DNA from 3 places in the Bradyrhizobium sp. LMG 9283 genome. Region 1 is predicted to be linked to each of the others. Evidence: predicted binding sites of a transcription regulator. Region 1 holds the regulator's gene; each other region holds the start of a gene.
What was found. Region 1 encodes PhoB, which activates phosphate uptake and scavenging genes when phosphate is short. Its sites were predicted from a motif close to TGTCATNNANCTGTCAT; they were not measured.

Region 1 (7,212 bases):
GTCTCGTCCGGGGCGCGGGACCAAACAGGCAAGAACAAACATAGTCAGTACAGGGGATCGGCGTGGCAGAGATGGCCGTTCAGAGCGATGTAATCGACGACGCCGGACCGTATGACCGCGCCAAGGCCTTGAGCGCGTTCAAGCTCGGCGACGTCACCTTCTACTGGATCACGCGGCTGTCCGCGATCTCGGTGCTGCTGATCCTCGGCGGCATCATCATCTCGCTGATCGTCGGTGCGTTCCCGGCGATGAAGGAATACGGCCTGTCCTTCCTGTGGACGCAGCGCTGGGCGCCGTCGGCCGATCCGCCGGTGCTGGGCGCGCTTGGGCCGATGTACGGCACGCTCGTCACCTCCTTCATCGCGATGCTGATCGCGATTCCCGTCGGTCTCGGCATCGCGATCTTCCTCACCGAGCTCTGCCCGCAATGGCTGCGCCGCCCGATCGGCATCGCGGTCGAGCTGCTCGCCGGCATCCCCTCGATCATCTACGGCATGTGGGGCTTTTTCGTGCTGGGCCCGTTCCTGGCCAACACCTTCCAACCCTTCATGATCCGGATCTTCGACGGCGTTCCCGTGCTGGGCGCGATCTTCGCAGGTCCGCCGTCCTATCTGAGCCTATTCAACGCCGCGCTGATCCTCGCCATCATGGTGCTGCCCTTCATCACCTCGATCTCGGTCGACGTGTTCAGGACGGTGCCGCCGGTCTTGAAGGAAGCCGCCTACGGCGTCGGCTGCACCACCTGGGAAGTCGTCCGCAGCGTGGTGATCCCCTACACTCGGGTCGGCATCATCGGCGGCGTCATGCTGGCGCTGGGCCGCGCCCTCGGCGAGACCATGGCGGTCACCTTCATCATCGGCAACTCGTTCCGGATCTCCTCGTCGATCTTCGCTCCGGGCACCACGATCTCGGCGGCGATCGCCTCCGAGTTCGCCGAGAGCGACGGCCTGCATCAGTCCGGCCTCATCCTGCTCGGCCTGCTCCTGTTCGTGCTGACGTTCTTCGTGCTCGCGGCCGCGCGGCTGATGCTGCTGCGTCTGGAACAGAAGGCGGGGAAGTGACATGAACCCGATTTACGCACGGCGCCGTCGCAAGGACATCGTCATCCGCGGGCTCTGCATTAGCGCCGCCGCCTTCGGCGTCACCTGGCTCGCGCTGATCCTGATCACGCTGCTCTACAACGGCCTGTCCGGCCTGAACCTCCAGGTCTTCACCGAGAACACGCCGCCGCCGGGCTCGACCGAGGGCGGCCTGCTCAACGCCATTGTCGGCTCGCTGATCATGACCGTGCTCGGCGTCGGCATCGGCGCGCCGCTCGGCCTGTTCGCCGGCACCTATCTCGCCGAGTACGGCCGCAACGACAAGCTGACCTCGGTGATCCGCTTCATCAACGACATCCTCTTGTCGGCGCCTTCGATCATCATCGGCCTGTTCATCTATGGCGCGGTGGTGGTGCCGATGCGCGGCTTCTCGGCGATCGCAGGCAGCCTTGCGCTGGCCGTCATCGTGATCCCGGTCGTGGTGCGCACCACGGAAGACATGCTGCTGCTGGTGCCGAATCCGCTGCGCGAAGCCGCCAGCGCACTGGGCTTGCCGCGCTCGCTGGTGATCAAGCGGATCGCCTATCGCGCCGCGCGCTCCGGCCTCATCACCGGCGTGCTGCTCGCCACGGCCCGCGTCGCCGGCGAGACTGCGCCGCTGCTGTTCACTGCGCTGTCGAACCAGTTCTTCAGCCTGAGCCTGAACAAGACGATGGCCAACCTGCCGGTCACCATCAACAACTTCGTGCAGAGCCCCTACGCCTACTGGAAGCAGCTCGCCTGGAGCGGTGCGCTGCTGATCACCCTGACCGTGCTTGCCCTGAACATTGGCGCGCGCATCATCGGCGCCGAGAGGACTGCAAAATGAGTGAAATGTCTGTTTCCGTGAGCGCGCCGACCGTTCATCCCGGTTCCCAGCCGCTGCCCGAGGCGCCGGCCAAGGTCACCGCGCGCAACCTGAATTTTTACTATGGCGAGCACCACGCGCTGAAGAACATCAACCTGGCGCTCGGCACCAACCGTGTCACGGCGTTCATCGGCCCGTCGGGGTGCGGCAAGTCGACCCTGCTGCGCATCTTCAACAGGATGTACGATCTCTATCCGGGCCAGCGCGCCACCGGCCAGCTGCTGCTCGACCACACCAACATCCTCGACCCCAAGCTGGATCTCAACCTGCTGCGGGCGCGGGTCGGCATGGTGTTCCAGAAGCCGACGCCGTTCCCGATGACGATCTACGAGAACATCGCCTTCGGCATCCGCCTCTATGAGAAGATCTCGAAGTCGGAGATGGATGACCGCGTCGAGAAGGCGCTGCGCGGCGGCGCGCTGTGGAACGAGGTCAAGGACAAGCTCAATGCCTCCGGCCTGTCGCTCTCCGGCGGCCAGCAGCAGCGCCTCTGCATCGCCCGCACCGTCGCGGTGCGGCCCGAGGTGATCCTGTTCGACGAGCCCTGCTCGGCGCTTGACCCGATCTCGACCGCCAAGGTCGAGGAGCTGATCCAGGAATTGTCCGAGAACTACACGATCGCGATCGTCACCCACAACATGCAGCAGGCGGCGCGCGTCTCCGACAAGACCGCCTTCATGTATCTCGGCGAGTTGATCGAATTCGACGACACCAGCAAGATCTTCACGTCGCCGAGCGACCGGCGCACGCAGGATTACATCACCGGCCGGTTCGGCTGAGGAGACGGAACATGGGTTCTGAACATACCGCAAAGGCCTTCGACACCGACCTCCAGGAGCTCACCCGCCTGGTCGCCGAAATGGGCGGCATCGCCGAGCGCATGATCGTCGATTCCGTCGACGCGCTGATCCGCCGCGACGTCGCGCTCGGCCAGCGCGTGGTCGCGACCGACGCCGAGCTCGACGCGCTGCAGAAGCGCATCGAGGAGCGCGCCGTGCTCACCATCGCCCGCCGCCAGCCGATGGCGGTGGATCTGCGCGAGATCGTCGGCGCCATGCGCGTCGCGACCGATCTCGAGCGCATCGGCGATCTCGCCAAGAACATGGGCAAGCGCGTCGCGGCGCTGGAGACGGATTTCCATCCGCTGAAGCTGTTCCGCGGACTGGAACACATGACCGATCTCGTGCAGCAGCAGGTCAAGTCGGTCCTGGACGCCTATGCCGCGCACGATCTGCCGGCGGCCATGGCGGTGTGGAAAGGCGACGAGGAAGTCGACGCCATCTGCACCTCGCTGTTCCGCGAGCTCCTCACCTATATGATGGAGGATCCGCGCAACATCTCGTTCTGCATCCACCTGATGTTCTGCGCCAAGAACATCGAGCGGATCGGCGATCACGCCACCAACATCGCAGAGACCGTGTTCTACATGATCGAGGGCCAGGCGATCACTGACAAGCGGCCGAAGGGCGACATGACGACCTTCGCCACGACGGTGCCGAATACCTAAGGGAGCGACGACAACATGGGCGCACGCATTATGGTGGTTGAGGACGAGGAAGCTCTCACCGAGCTTCTCCGCTACAACCTCGAAGGCGACGGCTATGACGTCGAGACGGTGATGCGCGGCGACGACGCCGACACCCGCCTCAAGGAGCACATTCCCGATCTGATCGTGCTCGACTGGATGCTGCCGGGCCTGTCAGGCATCGAGCTGTGCCGGCGGCTTCGTACCCGCCCCGAAACCAAGCAGCTGCCGATCATCATGCTCACCGCGCGCGGCGAGGAGAGCGAGCGGGTGCGGGGGCTTGCGACCGGCGCCGACGATTACATCGTCAAGCCGTTCTCGGTGCCGGAGCTCTTGGCGCGCGTGAAGGGTCTGCTCAGGCGCGCCAGCCCCGAGCGGCTCGCCACCGTGCTCGCCTATGGCGATATCGAGCTCGACCGCGACAAGCGCCGCGTGGCGCGCTCGGGCCGGCCGATCGATCTCGGCCCGACCGAATATCGCCTCTTGGAGTTCTTCTTGGAGCATCCCGGCCGCGTGTTCTCGCGCGAGCAGCTGCTCGACAGCGTCTGGGGCCGCGACATCTACATCGACGAGCGCACCGTCGACGTCCATATCGGCCGCCTGCGCAAGCTGCTCAATCTCGGCCGCGAGCAGGACCCGATCCGCACCGTCCGCGGCGCCGGCTACGCGCTGGACGATCGTTTCGCGAAGGCCGAGCAGACCTGAGGTTTGCGAGCTGTTGCCACACGCTCAGTGTCGTCCCGGACAAGCGTCAGCGCAGATCCGGGACCATAACCACAGGGCATGATTGTTTTGCGAAAAGGTAATTTCGAGTCCCCATAACCACATCTCTCGGTGGCTATGGGTCCCGGATCGGCGCGCGCTTGTGGCGCGTTTGTCCGGGACGACATCGGATTGTTTGAGCCGTCATCGTGTGACAGCTCATTTCTGATCTCAGAACAAACTCACCGCGTGCCCGGCTTCGCCGGTGCGCGACGGCGATCCGCTGCGGGCTGATAGGCCACGCGCGAGTGCTGGGCGCAATAGGGCAGGCCGGAGAGAGCCTTGCCGCCGCAGAAGAAGAAATCCGGGCTTGAGGGATCGCCGACCGGCCAGTGGCAGGTCGCCTCGTTCAATTCCAGCAGAGACAGCCGCTGACTCATCGGCACCACGTTGTCATAGGTGACAGGCTCGGCCTCCACCTCGACCTCGAAGGCCTGCGCCAGCGCGGTGTTGCCGCGCGCGACAGGGCGGGTCACCCGCATCATGTGCTGCGCGGGCCGTGCCTTGCGCGGCCGGGGCGCTGCCGATGAAGGGCTCTTGGCGCGGCCGGACAGACCGAGCCGATGCACCTTGCCGATCACGGCATTGCGGGTCACATTGCCGAGCTCCGCCGCGATCTGGCTGGCCGAAAGTCCGGCCTCCCAGAGCTTTTTCAGCTGCTCGACGCGATCATCGGACCAGGTCAAAACCGTCATTGCACCCTTTCCCTCGCTGCGCGCCTGCCATCCTGGGGCCTTCGCAGCGAATGCCTGAAGCCTTGAAAATCCCGTGCCGCAGAATCCCTTAAGGCTCGCCGGGCGCGCTCAAGACGCCCGAACGTTTACGCCGGTACATGAGGACTCTTGGGATCAGAACCGCTGCACGAGATGTCGTATCTGACAGTCCAAACGCTACAATATGGCGTGACTCCCGCGCAAGAGTCCGCCGACTCGCTTCCACATGTTCCGTGGTGAAAACTCCGCAAAATCGCCACCGCAAGACTACGGATTCAGCGTTTCGCGAGGCTTTCCGGGCGGCATTGACACCTGTCTTGCCAAGCATAAGATAGTCTTACGTGCCGCCCTTAAAAGGCGGCACGTTTCGTTTTCCGGGGCCGGTCGATGGTGCGTTGCGCAATGCACGTCTCACACCGTCCGCAACATTCAAGTGACGTCATGACTGACAGCGCCGCGCCGCATTTGCTCCCCGTTTTCGCCAGGGCCGACCTCGGTTTCGAGCGCGGCGAAGGCTGCTGGCTGATCGCGACCAATGGCGATCGCTATCTCGATTTCACCTCGGGCGTGGCGGTGAATGCGCTCGGCCATGTCCATCCCGCGCTGGTCAAGGCGTTGCAGGAGCAGGCGACGAAGCTCTGGCACATGTCGAACCTGTTCCAGAGCCCGGACGGCGAGAAGCTTGCCGCGCGTCTGTGCAAGGAAAGCTTCGCGGACTTCGTATTCTTCTGCAATTCCGGCGCCGAGGCGCTGGAAGGCGTAATCAAGCTGGTGCGCCACCATCACTTCTCCAAGGGGCATCCGGAACGTTACCGCATCATCACCTTCGAGGGCGCCTTCCACGGCCGCACGCTGGCGACGCTCGCCGCCACCGGGTCTGCAAAATATCTCGAAGGCTTCGGTCCGCCGATGGACGGCTTCGACCAGGTGCCACATGGCGATCTCGACGCTGTGAAGAAGGCGATCGGCCCGCACACCGCCGGCATCGTGATCGAGCCGATCCAGGGCGAGGGTGGCGTTCGCTCTGCGCCTCCCGGTTTCCTGAAGGCGCTGCGCGAGCTCTGCAACGAGCGCGGCATATTGCTCGCCTTCGATGAGGTGCAGACCGGCATGGGCCGCACCGGCGATCTCTTCGCCTATAGACGCACCGGCGTCACGCCTGACGTGATGTCGCTCGCCAAGGCGCTCGGCGGCGGCTTCCCGATCGGCGCGGTGCTGGCGACCGCGGAGGCGGCCGCTGGCATGGGGCCCGGCTCGCACGGCTCGACCTTCGGCGGCAATCCGCTCGCGATCTCGGCTGCGAACGCCGTGCTCGACGTCATGCTCAAGCCCGGCTTCTTCGACCACGTGCAGAAGATGTCGCTGCTGCTCAAGCAGAAGCTCGCCTCCGTGATCGACCGCCATCCCGATGTCGTCAGCGAAGTCCGCGGCGAGGGCCTCCTGATCGGCATCAAGGCTGTGGTGCCCTCGGGCGATCTCGTTGCGGCACTGCGCGCCGAAAAACTGCTCACGGTCGGGGCCGGCGACAATATCGTGCGCTTCCTGCCACCCTTGATCGTCACCGAGGCGGAGATCGAGGACAGCGTCGGGCGGTTAGAGCGCGCCTGCGCTGCGATCTCGTCCAGCCAGACCAAGCGGGTGGCAAGCTGATGAGCAAGTCGCCGAAGCACTTTCTGGATATTAACGAGCTGCCGCTGTCGGAGCTCAAGAGCATGCTCGCCGCCTCTTCCGCCATGAAGGCGAAGCAGAAGGCGCATCAGCCGGTCAGGCCGCTTGAAGGCAAGACGCTGGCGATGATCTTCGAGCGTCCCTCGACCCGCACCCGCGTCTCGTTCGACGTCGGCATGCGCCAGCTCGGCGGCGAGGCGATCATGCTCACCGGCGCCGAGATGCAGCTCGGCCGCGGCGAGACCATCGCCGACACCGCGCGCGTGCTGTCGCGTTATGTCGACGCCATCATGATCCGCATCCTCAATCACGATGCGTTGCTGGAGCTTGCGGCCAACGCCACCGTGCCCGTCATCAACGGCCTGACGCGACGCTCGCATCCCTGCCAGGTGATGGCCGACCTCATGACCTATGAGGAGCATCGCGGCCCGATCGAGGGCAAGACGGTGGCCTGGACCGGCGACGATAACAACGTGCTGGCGTCGTGGGCCCATGCCGCCGAGCGCTTCAAATTCCAGCTCAATGTCGCAACACCGCCGGAGCTCGCGCCGAAAAAGGCGATGCGCGACTGGATCAAGGCGACCAGCGCGCCGATCG
Region 2 (7,212 bases), 410 kb from region 1:
TACCGGCGAGGTGGTGCCGATCGCTCCCATCGCGCCCGCGCGCGGCCGGGCCGCCGAGGCCCGCAACATGGCCGAGGACACCGCGCCGGAGCCGGCGGAGGCCGAAGAGTTGGTGTCGCTCGAGGAGGCCGATGCCGAAGAGAACACCGGCAAGGTCAAGGCCGTCGTGCCCGAATCCGAGGACGATATCGAGGTCGACGAGACCCTCGACGACGACGATGACGATGATTCGACCTTCATTGCCGACGAGGAAGAGGGCGATGAGGACGTGACCGACATCATTGGTGATGTGGGAGGTGATGAAGAGACTTGAGATCAGCCCTGATCTGTGAAAAAGGGTGCACCGCGCGAGTCGCCAAGGACTCGCCGGTCCGGGTGATCAACCAGGTTCACCCGGTTAAGGACTAAGGGGCCATAGCTCAGCTGGGAGAGCGCTTGCATGGCATGCAAGAGGTCGGCGGTTCGATCCCGCCTGGCTCCACCAGCCTTCGCTGGCTTCGCCAGCTTCGGCTCGGCAAGCCCTTTCGTAGCGAAGGCTGCCGCGGCGTAGCCCGAAGGGCAAAGCCGGGCTTGGACGAACTTCCCTACTCCCCAATCACCGCATTCAGCCGATCGCGCAGTGCGACGATCTCGTCTTTCATGGCGATCAGCTCCGACACCGAGCAGTCCGTCGCCGCCAGGATCGATTGCGGCACGCTGCGTGCCTTGTCCTTCAGCGCATGGCCCTGCGGCGTCAGTGCGATCAGCACCTGACGCTCGTCCTCGCTCGAGCGGGTGCGCTTGACGAGATGGGCGGCCTCGAGCCGCTTGAGCAGCGGCGTCAGCGTGCCCGAATCCAGGAACAGCTTCTCGCCGATCTCCTTGACCGGCACGTCGTCGCGCTCCCACAGCACCAGCATCACCAGATATTGCGGATAGGTCAGGCCGAGCCGGTCGAGCAGCGGCTTGTAGACGCGGTTGAAGGCGTGCGCGGCGGAATAGACCGCGAAGCAGATCTGGTTGTCGAGCCGCAGCGGCGCATCCGCTGCCGATGGTTTCCGGGCCATGGGGAATCTCACAAGGTTTGCCCCATTGTGGGACCGCGCGACCCGACATTCAATTGCGAACAATTAAATGTGAGACCCCGCAATTTCGATTGCGCACTATCTAATTGCCTGCAATAAAGATCGCGCCCCACCCCCTGACCCAGGAGACCACAATGTCTGTGAACGTCCTCTACAAGACCAGCGCCAAGGCCACCGGCGGCCGCGACGGCCATGCCGCGACCCTCGACGGCGCACTCGACGTCAAGCTCACCACGCCGAAGGAGCTCGGCGGTGGCGGCGGCGCCGGCAACAATCCCGAGCAACTCTTCGCGGCCGGCTATGCCGCCTGCTTCATCGGCGCGATGAAGTTCGTGGCCTCGCAGGGCGGCCCCAAGGTTCCGGCCGAGGCCTCAGTCACCTCGACCGTCGGCATCGGCCCGCGTTCCGAAGGCGGCTTCGGCCTCGACATCGATCTCGCCGTCTCACTGCCGGGCCTTGCCCGCGCGGAGGCCGAGGCGCTGGTCGCGAAGGCGCACCAGGTGTGCCCGTACTCCAATGCCACGCGCGGCAATGTCGACGTTCGCCTGACGGTCGTCTGATCGAAAGGGCGGATGGGCTGGCCCGGGATCCCCCTCGGGCCGGCCGCTTCCGTTGATTTCCCACATCGCGGGATTGCGCGGCGGCGGCGCATGCGGCCCTACGTGCGGCGCCATTGCTGGCGCAAAAAAACCTCGCTAGGCCTGTGATCAAATCTCGACACAGGAGAAGCGAAGGCATGAGTTCTGAAGCCGCGGGTTCTGAAGCCGTTCTGGGGGCCATGAGCGGACTGCGCGTCATCGATCTCACGCGCGTGCTCGGCGGTCCCTACTGCACCCAGATCCTCGCCGACCATGGCGCCGACGTGATCAAGGTCGAGCCGCCCGCTGGCGACGAGGTGCGCGAATGGGGGCCTCCCTTCCACGAGGAGGACGCGGCCTATTTCGTCGGCATCAACCGCAACAAGCGCTCGATCGGCCTCGACCTCGCCTCCGAGGGCGGCCGCGTCGTGCTGCTGAAGATGCTGGAGACGGCCGACGTCCTGATCGAGAATTTCAAGCCGGGCACGCTGGAGAAATGGGGCATCGGAAACGAAGTCCTTAGCAAGAGATTCCCGCTCCTCGTGCATTGCAGGATCTGCGGCTTCGGCGCCGACGGCCCGCGTGGCGGCAATCCCGGCTATGACGCCATCATCCAGGCCATGACCGGCATGATCGCAGCGACCGGATCGCCCGAGAGCGGACCGATGCGGATCGGCGTGCCGCTGGTCGACATCACCACCGGCCTTTATGCGGCGATCGGCATCCTGATGGCGCTGTCGGAGCGGCAGCGCTCCGGCAAGGGCCAGTTCCTGGAGACGACGCTGTACGAGACGGGCCTTGCCATCATGCATCCGCACACCGCGAATTATTTCATGCATGGCAAGCCGCCGGGCCTCACCGGCAACGAGCATCCCAATCTCGTGCCTTACGCGATCTTCCCGACCAAGACCGACAACATCTTCATCGGCGTCGGCAATGACGGCACCTTCCGCAAGCTGGCGAAAGAGATCGGCAAACCCGAGCTCGGCACCGACCCGCGCTTTGCCCGCAACAAGGACCGCATCGCCAATCGCGAGGCGCTGCGCGCCGAGCTTGCCGGGGTGTTCAGCCAGCACGAGGCTGAACCGCTGTGCAATCGCCTGCTCGCCGCCGGCCTGCCCGCAGGTCCGGTGCAGAAGATCGACCAGGCGTTGACGAACCCGCACACGATCTACCGCGGCGATATTATCGAGAAGGACTGGTACAAGGGCGTGGCCTCGCCGATCCGGCTCGATCGCAGCAAGCCGAGCCTGCGGCGCGTGCCGCCGAAATTCAGCCAGCACGCCGCGGAGGTGCTGGGTGAGTTCGGCTACTCCAAGGCCGAGATCGACGCGATGGTCGAGAAGGGCACCGTCTGCGGTCCCGAGCGGAAACGCTAAAGGCCCGACCTCCTCACCCAACTAATTGCCGCACTGCGGCGCGCGCGCGCATGTGCAGCGCGAGCGGATTTGGCTGTCCGCGCACGTCTTCGCCTATTTTCCGGCTTTCCTTTTCCAGCGCTTGCCGCTTTCGTTTCGGCCGCTTACACAGTCATGTGAACGTCATAGGGCGCTGCTAGCGCAAGCGCTTCTTTAGTGACGGGCAAGGGAGGTTTTCTTGATGGCTCTTCGACATTTTGGCGCGGCTGCTGCTGTTGCACTCACGATTGGTCTCGGCGCCTCGCCGGCGCTCGCGGTGACCGAAATCCAGTGGTGGCACGCGATGACGGGCGCCAACAACGACGTCATCGTCAAGCTCGCCAACGATTTCAACGCCGCGCAGAGCGACTACAAGGTGATCCCGACCTACAAGGGCAACTACGCCGACACGATGAACGCCGGCATCGCCGCGTTCCGCGCCGGCAACGCGCCGCACATCATGCAGGTGTTCGAGGTCGGCACCGCCACCATGATGGCCGCGACCGGCGCGGTGAAGCCGGTTTACAAGCTGATGGCCGAGACCGGCGAGAAGTTCGATCCGAAGGCCTACCTGCCCGCAATCACCGGCTACTATTCGACCTCGAAGGGCGAGATGCTGTCCTTCCCCTTCAACTCGTCGTCGACCGTGATGTGGGTCAACCTCGACGAGCTGAAGAAGGCCAATGTCGATATCCCGAAGACCTGGCCTGAGGTGTTCGACGCCGCCAAGAAGCTGAAGGCGGCGGGCCACGCCACCTGCGGATTTTCCAACTCCTGGGTCACCTGGGTCAATCTCGAGCAGCTCTCCGCCTGGCACAACGTGCCGCTGTCGACGAAGGCCAACGGCCTCGACGGCTTCGACACCGTGCTCTCGTTCAACGGACCGCTCCAGGTCAAGCATCTCGAAAACCTCATCGAGCTCCAGAAGGACAAGACCTACGACTATGCCGGCCGCACCAACACCGGCGAAGGTCGCTTCACGTCGGGCGAATGCCCGCTCTACCTGACCTCGTCGGCGTTCTTCGGCAACGTCAAGGCGCAGGCCAAGTTCGCCTTCACCGCGGTGCCGATGCCTTATTATCCGGACGTCAAGGGCGCACCGCAGAACTCGATCATCGGCGGTGCCTCGCTCTGGGTGATGGGCGGCAAGTCGGCCGACGAATACAAGGGCGTCGCAAAATTCCTGACCTTCCTCTCGGACACCGATCGCCAGGTCTATATCCACAAGGCCTCCGGCTATCTGCCGATCACCAAGGCGGCGTATGAGAAGGCCAAGGCAGAAGGCTTCTACAAGGACCAGCCGTATCTGGAGACGCCGCTGCTCGAGCTGACCAACAAGGAGCCGACCGAGAATTCGCGCGGCCTGCGCCTCGGCAACATGGTGCAGCTCCGTGACGTCTGGGCGGAGGAGATCGAGCAGGCGCTGGCCGGCAAGAAGACCGCCAAGCAGGCGTTGGACGCGGCCGTCGAGCGCGGCAACACCATGCTGCGCCAGTTCGAAAAGACCGCGGTGAAGTAAGGCGACGAGCGGCGGGCCGGTCAACCGGCCTGCCGCCCCCGCGGGCATCATGCAAAAGCAAGCCATTTTCCAGTCGAAGCTATTGCCGTACGCGCTGGTTGCACCGCAGCTCGCGATCGTCCTGATTTTCTTCTACTGGCCGGCCTTGCAGGCGGTGATCCAGTCCTTCCTGCTCCAGGACGCCTTCGGCCTGTCGATCAGCTTCGTCTGGTTCGACAACTATCTCGAGCTGTTCAAGGAACGCGCCTATTTCGAGGCGATCCTGCGCACCTTCTTCTTCTCGTTCGCGATCGCAATATCGTCGCTGTCGTTTGCGCTGCTGCTCGCCGTGATGGCGGACAAGCCGCTGCGCGGCTCGATGCTCTACCGCACGCTGCTGATCTGGCCCTATGCGGTGGCGCCGCCGGTCGTCGGCGTGCTCTGGATCTTCATGCTGCATCCCTCGCTCGGCGTGCTCTCGCGGTACTTGCGCGCCCTCGGCGTCGACTGGAATCCGCTGCTCGACGGCGACCAGGCCGCAATGCTGATCATCCTCGCCGCCGCCTGGAAGCAGATCTCCTACAACTTCCTGTTCTTCCTCGCCGGCCTGCAGAGCATCCCGAAAAGCGTGCTCGAGGCAGCCGCGATCGACGGCGCGCGCCCGATGCGCCGATTCTGGACCGTGACCTTCCCGCTGCTGTCGCCGACCATCTTCTTCCTCCTGGTCGTCAACATCGTCTACGCCTTCTTCGACACCTTCGGCATCATCGACACCATGACCCGCGGCGGTCCGGGCAAGTCGACGGAAACGCTGGTCTACAAGGTCTATTCCGACGGCCTGCTCGGCGGCAATCTCGGCAGCTCGGCGGCGCAATCGGTGATCCTGATGATCATGGTGATCGTGCTGACGGGGATTCAGTTCCGCTTCGTCGAACGCAAGGTGACCTACTGATGGTCGAGGAAGAAGGCTTTCGGCGGTACGTCGCGCACATCATCCTCTGGATCGGGATCGCGATCGTCGCCTTCCCCGTCTACATCGCGATCGTCGCCTCGACCCAGGACAACGCGCTGATCGCGAACGGGCAGATGTCGCTGCTGCCCGGCGGCCACTTCTTCGAGACTTACTATCAGACCATCTTCGTCGGCACGAGCGGATCGACCCGCGAGCCGGTCGGCAACATGATGCTGAACTCGCTGATAACGGCGCTGCTGATCGCCGTCGGCAAGATCGCGATCTCGATCATCTCGGCCTATGCGATCGTATATTTCCGCTTTCCGTTCCGGATGCCGATCTTCTGGCTCATCTTCATCACGCTGATGCTGCCGGTCGAGGTGCGCATCTATCCGACCTACAAGATCGTCGCCGATCTGCACATGCTGGACAGCTATGCCGGCCTGTCGCTGCCGCTGATCGCATCCGCCACCGCGACGCTCTTGTTCCGACAGTTCTTCATGACCGTGCCGGACGAACTGCTGGAGGCGTCACGCATCGACGGCGCCGGTCCCTTCCGCTTCTTCTGGGATACGCTGCTGCCGCTGTCGCGCACCAACATGGCGGCGCTGTTCGTGATCCTGTTCATCCTCGGCTGGAATCAATATCTCTGGCCGCTGCTGATCACCACGCGCGATGACATGCAGACGATCCAGATCGGCATCCGCAAGATGATCACCACCAGCGACGCACTGACCGAATGGCCGCTCGTGATGGCAACCGCCGTGCTGGCCATGTTACCGCCGGTCTTTGTTGTCGTCGTGATGCAGAAATTGTTCGTGCGCGGACTGGTCGAGACGGAAAAGTAAGAAGTGAGTTTTCATGGCTAACGTCACCCTGCGTAATGTCCGCAAGACCTACACCGGCGGCTTCGAGGCCATCAAAGGCGTCGACGTCGATGTCGCCGACGGGCAGTTCTGCGTGCTGGTCGGTCCTTCCGGCTGCGGCAAGTCCACGCTGCTGCGCATGGTCGCGGGACTCGAAACGGTCACCGGCGGCGAGATCGACATCGGTGGCCGCGTCGTCAACCAGATCGAGCCCGCCGATCGCGACATCGCGATGGTGTTCCAGAACTACGCGCTCTATCCGCATATGAGCGTCTACAACAACATGGCCTATGGCCTGCGCAATCGCGGCATGGCGGAGGCCGAGATCAAGACCCGCGTCGAGGAAGCCGCGCGCGTGCTCGAGCTCTCCGCCATGCTGGAGCGCAAGCCGCGCCAGCTCTCCGGCGGCCAGCGCCAGCGCGTCGCCATGGGCCGCGCCATCGTGCGCCAGCCGAAAGTGTTTCTGTTCGACGAGCCGCTCTCCAATCTCGATGCCAAGCTGCGCATCGCGATGCGCGTCGAGATCCGCAAATTGCAGCGCCGGCTCAATGTCACCTCGATCTACGTCACCCACGACCAGCTCGAAGCGATGACGCTGGCCGACATTCTCGTCGTGATGAATGGCGGCCAGGTCGAGCAGGTCGGCAATCCGCTGGCGATCTACGAAAAGCCGGCGACGACCTTCGTCGCCTCCTTCATCGGCGCGCCGCCGATGAATCTGATGTCGACACGGCCAGAGGAGATCCGGTCGCAGCTCGCCGGCAGCGCGGCGGCAGACGCCGGCATTCTCGGCATCCGCCCGGAAGACTTCGTCATCACCGATCAGACGCCGGCCGGCGGCGTCTCGCTGCCGCTCA
Region 3 (7,212 bases), 700 kb from region 1:
GCAGGTGATCCCTCGCCCGGACAGCTGCATTTTGCCTGGTATCAACCCGTCCAAGGCCAGGCCTCAGGAAATCTTGGGGTAGCGCATGGGAATTTTTGGCTCGCGGATTGCTGCGGCACGATAGTGGCTGTGGCGGCGCGGTTAGAAAGCTTCTATAAGCCCGGAACTACTTGATGCAGCAACTCAACCTGCCCCAGCAAGCGGCCCAGCCTGATACGCTGACGGTGTTAAGATACCCTGCCGGGTATAACTAACAATTGGGATTTCCTACATGACCTCGCTCGACAGCTTCAAATGCAAAAAGACCCTCAAGGTCGGCGCCAAGACCTATGTCTATTACAGCCTGCCTACAGCCGAGAAGAATGGTCTGAAGGGAATTTCGAAACTTCCCTATTCGATGAAGGTCCTGCTCGAGAATTTGCTGCGCAACGAGGACGGCCGCTCGGTCAAGAAGGAAGACATCGTTGCGGTCTCGAAATGGCTGCGCAAGAAATCGCTGGAGCATGAGATCGCCTTCCGCCCGGCGCGCGTCCTGATGCAGGACTTCACCGGCGTGCCCGCGGTGGTCGACCTCGCCGCGATGCGCAACGCGATGCAGAAGCTCGGCGGCGACGCCGAGAAGATCAACCCGCTGGTGCCGGTCGATCTCGTCATCGATCACTCCGTGATCGTGAACTTCTTCGGTGACAACAAGGCCTTCGGCAAGAACGTCGTCGAGGAGTACAAGCAGAACCAGGAGCGCTACGAGTTCCTGAAGTGGGGCCAGAAGGCGTTCTCGAACTTCTCCGTGGTGCCGCCCGGCACCGGCATCTGCCACCAGGTCAACCTCGAATATCTAGCCCAGACGGTCTGGACCAAGAAGGAGAAGATGACGGTCGGCAAGAAGACCGGCACCTTCGAGGTCGCCTATCCCGATTCGCTGGTCGGCACCGACTCCCACACCACCATGGTCAATGGTCTCGCCGTGCTCGGCTGGGGCGTCGGCGGCATCGAGGCGGAAGCCTGCATGCTCGGCCAGCCGCTGTCGATGCTGCTGCCCAACGTCGTCGGCTTCAAGCTGAAGGGCGCGCTGAAGGAAGGCGTCACTGCGACCGACCTCGTGTTGACCGTGACGCAGATGCTGCGCAAGCTCGGCGTCGTCGGCAAGTTCGTCGAGTTCTTCGGCCCCGGCCTCGACCACCTTTCGGTCGCCGACAAGGCGACCATCGCCAACATGGCGCCCGAATACGGCGCGACCTGCGGCTTCTTCCCGGTCGACGCCGCCGCGCTTGACTACCTCAAGACCTCCGGTCGTGCCTCGGCCCGCGTCGCGCTGGTGCAGGCCTATGCCAAGGCGCAGGGCCTGTTCCGCACTGCCAAGTCGCCCGATCCGGTGTTCACGGAATTGCTGACACTGGACCTCGGCGACGTCGTGCCGTCGATGGCCGGTCCGAAGCGTCCCGAAGGCCGCATCGCGCTGCCCTCGGTGGCCGAAGGCTTCTCGCTCGCGCTCGCCAGTGAATACAAGAAGGCCGAGGAGCCGGCGAAGCGTTTCTCGGTCGAAGGCAAGGACTTCGATCTCGGCCATGGCGACGTCGTGATCGCGGCGATCACCTCCTGCACCAACACCTCGAATCCCAGCGTGTTGATTGGTGCGGGCCTACTCGCGCGTAACGCGGCGGCCAAGGGCCTGAAAGCGAAGCCGTGGGTGAAGACCTCGCTCGCCCCGGGCAGCCAGGTCGTGGCCGAGTATCTCGCTAATTCCGGTCTCCAGAAGGATCTCGATAAGGTCGGCTTCAACCTGGTCGGCTTCGGCTGCACCACCTGCATCGGCAATTCCGGTCCGCTGCCCGAGGAGATCTCGAAGTCGATCAACGACAACGGCATCGTCGCTGCTGCCGTGCTCTCCGGTAACCGCAACTTCGAAGGTCGCGTCTCGCCGGACGTGCAGGCGAACTATCTGGCCTCGCCGCCGCTGGTCGTTGCGCACGCGCTCGCCGGCAGCGTCACCAAGAACCTCGCCACCGAGCCGCTCGGCGAGGGCAAGGACGGCAAGCCGGTGTACCTGAAGGACATCTGGCCGACGGCCAAGGAGATCAACGCCTTCATGAAGAAGTTCGTGACCGCGTCGATCTTCAAGAAGAAGTATGCCGACGTGTTCAAGGGCGACACCAACTGGCGCAAGATCAAGACGGTCGAGAGCGAAACCTATCGCTGGAACATGTCTTCGACCTATGTGCAGAACCCGCCTTACTTCGAAGGCATGAAGAGGGAGCCGGAGCCGGTCACCGACATCGTCGAGGCGCGCGTCCTCGCCATGTTCGGCGACAAGATCACCACCGACCACATCTCGCCGGCCGGTTCGATCAAGCTCACCTCGCCCGCCGGCAAATATCTCAGCGAGCACCAGGTGCGCCCCGCCGATTTCAATCAGTACGGCACGCGTCGCGGCAACCATGAAGTCATGATGCGCGGCACTTTCGCCAACATCCGCATCAAGAACTTCATGCTCAAGGGCGCGGATGGAAACATCCCTGAGGGCGGTCTGACCAAGCACTGGCCCGACGGCGAGCAGATGTCGATCTACGACGCCGCGATGAAGTACCAGCAGGAGCAGGTGCCGCTGGTGGTGTTCGCCGGTGCCGAATACGGCAACGGCTCCTCGCGCGACTGGGCCGCCAAGGGCACGCGTCTGCTCGGCGTGCGCGCCGTGATCTGCCAGAGCTTCGAGCGCATCCACCGTTCCAACCTGGTCGGCATGGGCGTGCTGCCGCTGACCTTCGAGGAAGGCACCTCCTGGCAATCGCTTGGCCTGAAGGGCGACGAGAAGGTGACCATCCGCGGCCTCGTCGGCGACCTCAAGCCGCGCCAGAAGCTGACCGCGGAGATCGTCTCCGGCGACGGTTCGCTGCAGCGCGTTTCGCTGCTCTGCCGCATCGATACGCTGGACGAGCTCGACTACTACCGCAACGGCGGCATCCTGCACTACGTGCTGCGCAAGCTCGCGGCGTAAGCGCGAATTTGTGAACGATGGCTCACTGCGAAGTGAGTAGAAGCCCTAGCGAAGGCGGCCTATCAAAGGCCGCCTTCGCGCGTTTGCGGTACGCTTCAGATGGGCCCGCCCGGCGGAAAACCTCCCTTGGAGGGTTGCCTGGACGGACGAATGTACCGCGCCCCGTAAGACTACGGTGACCATCCGGCGATAAGATTTCTCTCTCACGAGCAATGGTGTGCAGCGTTCGACATGACGACAATGACGGCTTTTCATCCGGTTTCACGTTGGTCCAATGCCCTCTGGTCGGGAGCTCTCGGCATCTGTGCGATCATCGCCGTCATCCGTCCCGCCGAGGCTGATCCCCGCGCCGTTGTCGAATTGTTTACCTCGCAGGGCTGCTCGTCCTGCCCGCCCGCCGACCAGATCATCGGCGATCTCTCCAAAGATCCATCGGTCATCGCCCTGAGCATGCCGATCGACTATTGGGACTATCTCGGCTGGAAGGACACGCTGGCGGATTCGCGGTTCTCTGCACGGCAACGTGCCTATTCGCGCATGCGCGGCGACCGCGAAGTTTACACACCGCAAGTCGTCGTCAACGGCTCCACGCATGTGATCGGCAGCGACCGCGCCGGCATCGAGAGTGCGATCGGCAAGACCGACAAGGGCGCCGGTGTGATGAGCGTGCCGGTGACGATGTCGCTCTCGGGCAAGCAGATCAACGTCTCGGTGGCCGCAAGCAAGGAGCCCACGGTCTCGCACGGCGAAGTCTGGATCTGCTCGATCGCCAAGTCGGTGCCGATCGCGATCAGCCGCGGCGAGAATCGCGGACAGCAGGTCACCTATCACAATGTGGTGCGCAACCTGCTCAAGGTCGGCGATTGGACCGGGCGTCCGGAAAGCTGGACGGTGCCGATCGAGAACCTCACGCGCGACGGCGTCGACGGCGCGGTGGTGTACGTCCAGGACGGCAGCCGTGAGAAGCCGGGCCCGATGCTGGGCGCGGCGTACACGTCCCTGCACTGACACTGATTTTTAGCGCCGCACTCTGCTCTCAATCCTCATGGTGAGGAGCGCGCTTTTGCGCGCGTGGCGATGCTGCGCATCGCCGCGAGAACCATGCAAGACCCCGCTGATGCAGCTGGGGAGAGAAACTTCGCGCGGATGTTTGGAGGAAACGTCGCTCGGCGCCGGAAACATCCCGACACAAACCAAAAAGGACCAACTTGCGTTGGCCCTCCTTGCCGTGCGTACAGACCCGATCCTGTTCGACCCCGGGGGGCTGGGGGCTGAGGAATCCGGAACCGAAAGGACCGGGTCAACGCACGTGATTCTTTTCGCAATGCAGGGCGGCAGGCGCTTGGCGGAAAAGCGGCGAGACTAAGATTCTTGAGCACGATCCCGTGACGGTTTGCCGCGACAGAGTTCCACCATTGCGTGTGTCCCGATTCACAGCCGATTCGAGCGGTTGAACCCCTTGCGGTGCGGAACGGTTGGCGCGATCATGCAATTGTCATGAACGCGGTTCCGGGGACGGTTTTCGCGGATGCGGTTCATTGCAGTGCGATGAGGAGGCGCTTCCCATGAATCTGATGTCGGAGGATGCCGATCCGAGCGAGCAGCGCGCGGCGGCGCGCCCCGCCGCGAATGCGCAGCCGAACCGGGTGACGTTCAACCGGCTCGAGCTGCATCGTATTCTCAATCTCTATGGCCGCATGGTCGCCGACGGCGAGTGGCGCGATTACGCCATCGACTTCCTGAAGGACCGCGCCGTGTTCTCGGTCTATCGCCGCGCCTCGGAAGTGCCGATCTATCGCATCGAGAAGGATCCGCGGCTCGCGCGCAAGCAGGGCATGTACAGCGTGATCTCGGCGACCGGCCTGATCCTGCGCCGCGGCCATGAGCTCGAGCGCGTGCTGCTGGTGATCGATCGCAAGCTGGCGGTGGTGTAGCCGCGCGACTGGTGCCGTAGGCTGGGCAAAGGCGCATCGCGCCGTCCCAACGACCCCTTCCGTAATCGCTTCTGAGGGTGGGCACGCTTGCGCTTTGCCCACCCTACGAGAGCTTACTTCCCTGGCACCGTCGTTGCCCCCTCGCCGAGGTCGCGCTGCATCATCACCGTGTCCAGCCAGCGGCCGAATTTCAGCCCGACATTGGGATGCGTGCCGATCATCTTGAAGCCGGCCCTGGTGTGCACGCCGATTGATCCGGCATTGGCGGAATCGCCGATCACCGCGATCATCTGGCGGAAGCCGCGTGCCTCGCATTCGGCGATCAGCCGCTCCAGCAGCAGAGAGCCGACACCGCGGCGGTGGAAGGAGGGATCGAGATAGATCGAGTTCTCCACCGTAAAACGATAGGCCGGCCGCGGGCGGTAGGCGCCGGCATAGGCATAGCCGGCCACGCGCCCGTCCAGCATGGCGACGAAATAGGGATAGCCGCCGTCGATCAGCGCACGATAGCGGCGCGTCATCTCGGCAAGGTCGGGCGGCTCCAGCTCGAACGTCGCGGTGCCCTCGCGGACGGCCTGTTGGTAGATGGCGGTAATGGCGGGAAGGTCGGCCTCGGTCGTAGGCCTGATTTCAGGTGCGGACATGTCGGGAAGATTAGAACCTTCCCGCGGCCGCTGGAAGGGCCTCGGCGCATCCCCATACTCCGTCATTGCGAGGAGCCCTTGCGACGAAGATTCCATGGGGAGTGGATAGCGACCGGGTCTGAGGCCAGACTGAGGTTGCTGAAGCACTCAACCTGGAGACAACGATGTTGCTCGATCATCTTTCCGACGGACTGGCCGCTATCCGGACGCAGATTGGCGCAATTTTTGTGTCATTGGAACTGAGCCGTTCGACCTGGCTGGTTACATCGCTGTCGCCCGGCAAGGGCGAGAAGATGTCCAAACACAGCGTGAAGGCCGGCGCTATTGCGGAGCTTTTGAAGCTCTTTGCAGCGCTGAAGCGTAAGGCACAGGCGCGAACGGGCGAGAGTTATCCGATTATCACCATCCAGGAGGCGGGGCTGGATGGGTTCTGGCTTCACCGCACTCTGCAGTCGGAGGGCGTCGAGAGCTACGTGGTCGATCCGGCCTCGATCGCGACGCCGCGCCGGCGCCGGCGGGCCAAGACGGACCGGTTGGACGGCGAGACGCTGTTGCGGTCGCTTCTGGCCTACAAGCGCGGCGAGCCACGGGTCTGCGCGATGGTCGTTGCCCCCTCTCCGGAAGAAGAGGACCGCCGCAGGCTTTGCCGGGAGCGGCGGACCTTGATCGCGGAGCGGATCGTGCATGTGAACCGGATCAAGGGTGTTCTGTTTGCGCAAGGGATATTCGACTACGTGCCGCTGCGGCGCGATCGACGGACGCGGCTTGAGGCCTTGCGCACGGGGGACGGGCGGCTGCTGCCGGCGCATTTGAAGGCGCAGATCAGCCGCGAGCTCGACCGGCTCGAACTTCTGCTCGACCAGATCGCGGCGGTAGAGCGCGAGCAGGATGCATTGCTGGCTGCAAGCCGACCAGCAGGCGAGAAGGCTGCATCGAACCCGGTCGCGATGCTGCTCGACTTGAAGGGCCTGGGCCCGAACTTTGCTGCCATTCTCTGGTCGGAGGCCTTCCACGTCAGTTCACCAACCGCCGCCAGGTTGCGTCCTATGCCGGTCTTGCGGCCACGCCATGGCGCAGTGGCGGCATTGAGCGTGAGCAGGGCGTGTCGAAGGCCGGCAATCCGCGCCTGAGAACCACGATGATCCAGCTCGCCTGGCTGTGGATACGTCATCAGCCTCAATCGGCTCTGACCCAGTGGTTCAAGGCCAACAGCCAGCGCGGCCGCAAGCGCACAATCGTGGCACTGGCGCGCAAGCTGCTCGTGGCCCTGTGGAAATACGTGACCGCCGGCGTCGTGATCGAGGGAGCCGTGGTGAAGCCCGGCGCCTGACACCACGCCTCTCAGCCTCAAAACCAATCCGCCGAGGTTGATCAGCCTCGGCCGATCCGGGTGGACGAACCGATGGATTGCATGGCTTCAAACGCCGTAACGAAGAAGGGTCTCGTCCTCTCGAGCCTGCCCGCCGCAAGCGGAATGTTGGTGCAGTCGCCACCGCGCAACGACCGAATGTGAGTTTGATCTGGCATGCAAACCAGATTGCCAAAACCGGCTCGACCCTTGGATCGCCAACCATAGGAGTAGTTCACGCCGCACTTCCCGACCTAACAAGCCTGAAGGCGTGCTCGCTCAGGTCAAGACCAA

Region 2: the regulator PhoB is predicted to act here: its motif matches at 3,171-3,187, upstream of ugpB (sn-glycerol-3-phosphate ABC transporter substrate-binding protein UgpB).
Region 3: the regulator PhoB is predicted to act here: its motif matches at 4,475-4,491, upstream of P6U29_RS01875 (DUF2794 domain-containing protein).

What each region holds. Positions count from the first base shown of each region.
Region 1 covers NZ_CP120691.1:8,508,482-8,515,693, reverse strand. The annotation lists gene pstC (phosphate ABC transporter permease subunit PstC) at 72-1,061, shown strand; gene pstA (phosphate ABC transporter permease PstA) at 1,063-1,908, shown strand; gene pstB (phosphate ABC transporter ATP-binding protein PstB) at 1,905-2,726, shown strand; gene phoU (phosphate signaling complex protein PhoU) at 2,738-3,454, shown strand; gene phoB (phosphate regulon transcriptional regulator PhoB) at 3,470-4,177, shown strand; gene P6U29_RS39710 (GcrA family cell cycle regulator) at 4,417-4,929, opposite strand; gene P6U29_RS39705 (aspartate aminotransferase family protein) at 5,389-6,597, shown strand; gene argF (ornithine carbamoyltransferase) at 6,597-7,212, shown strand, end outside.
Region 2 covers NZ_CP120691.1:109,986-117,197, forward strand. The annotation lists gene P6U29_RS00460 (TIGR02300 family protein) at 1-313, shown strand, start outside; tRNA gene P6U29_RS00465 (tRNA-Ala) at 409-484, shown strand; gene P6U29_RS00470 (MarR family winged helix-turn-helix transcriptional regulator) at 585-1,046, opposite strand; gene P6U29_RS00475 (organic hydroperoxide resistance protein) at 1,199-1,624, shown strand; gene P6U29_RS00480 (CaiB/BaiF CoA transferase family protein) at 1,801-3,021, shown strand; gene ugpB (sn-glycerol-3-phosphate ABC transporter substrate-binding protein UgpB) at 3,242-4,558, shown strand; gene ugpA (sn-glycerol-3-phosphate ABC transporter permease UgpA) at 4,608-5,489, shown strand; gene ugpE (sn-glycerol-3-phosphate ABC transporter permease UgpE) at 5,489-6,337, shown strand; gene P6U29_RS00500 (sn-glycerol-3-phosphate import ATP-binding protein UgpC) at 6,351-7,212, shown strand, end outside.
Region 3 covers NZ_CP120691.1:392,179-399,390, forward strand. The annotation lists gene ccmA (heme ABC exporter ATP-binding protein CcmA) at 1-30, opposite strand, end outside; gene acnA (aconitate hydratase AcnA) at 272-2,992, shown strand; gene P6U29_RS01870 (DUF1223 domain-containing protein) at 3,224-4,000, shown strand; gene P6U29_RS01875 (DUF2794 domain-containing protein) at 4,558-4,926, shown strand; gene P6U29_RS01880 (GNAT family N-acetyltransferase) at 5,040-5,570, opposite strand; partial or broken gene P6U29_RS01885 (IS110 family transposase) at 5,735-6,900, shown strand.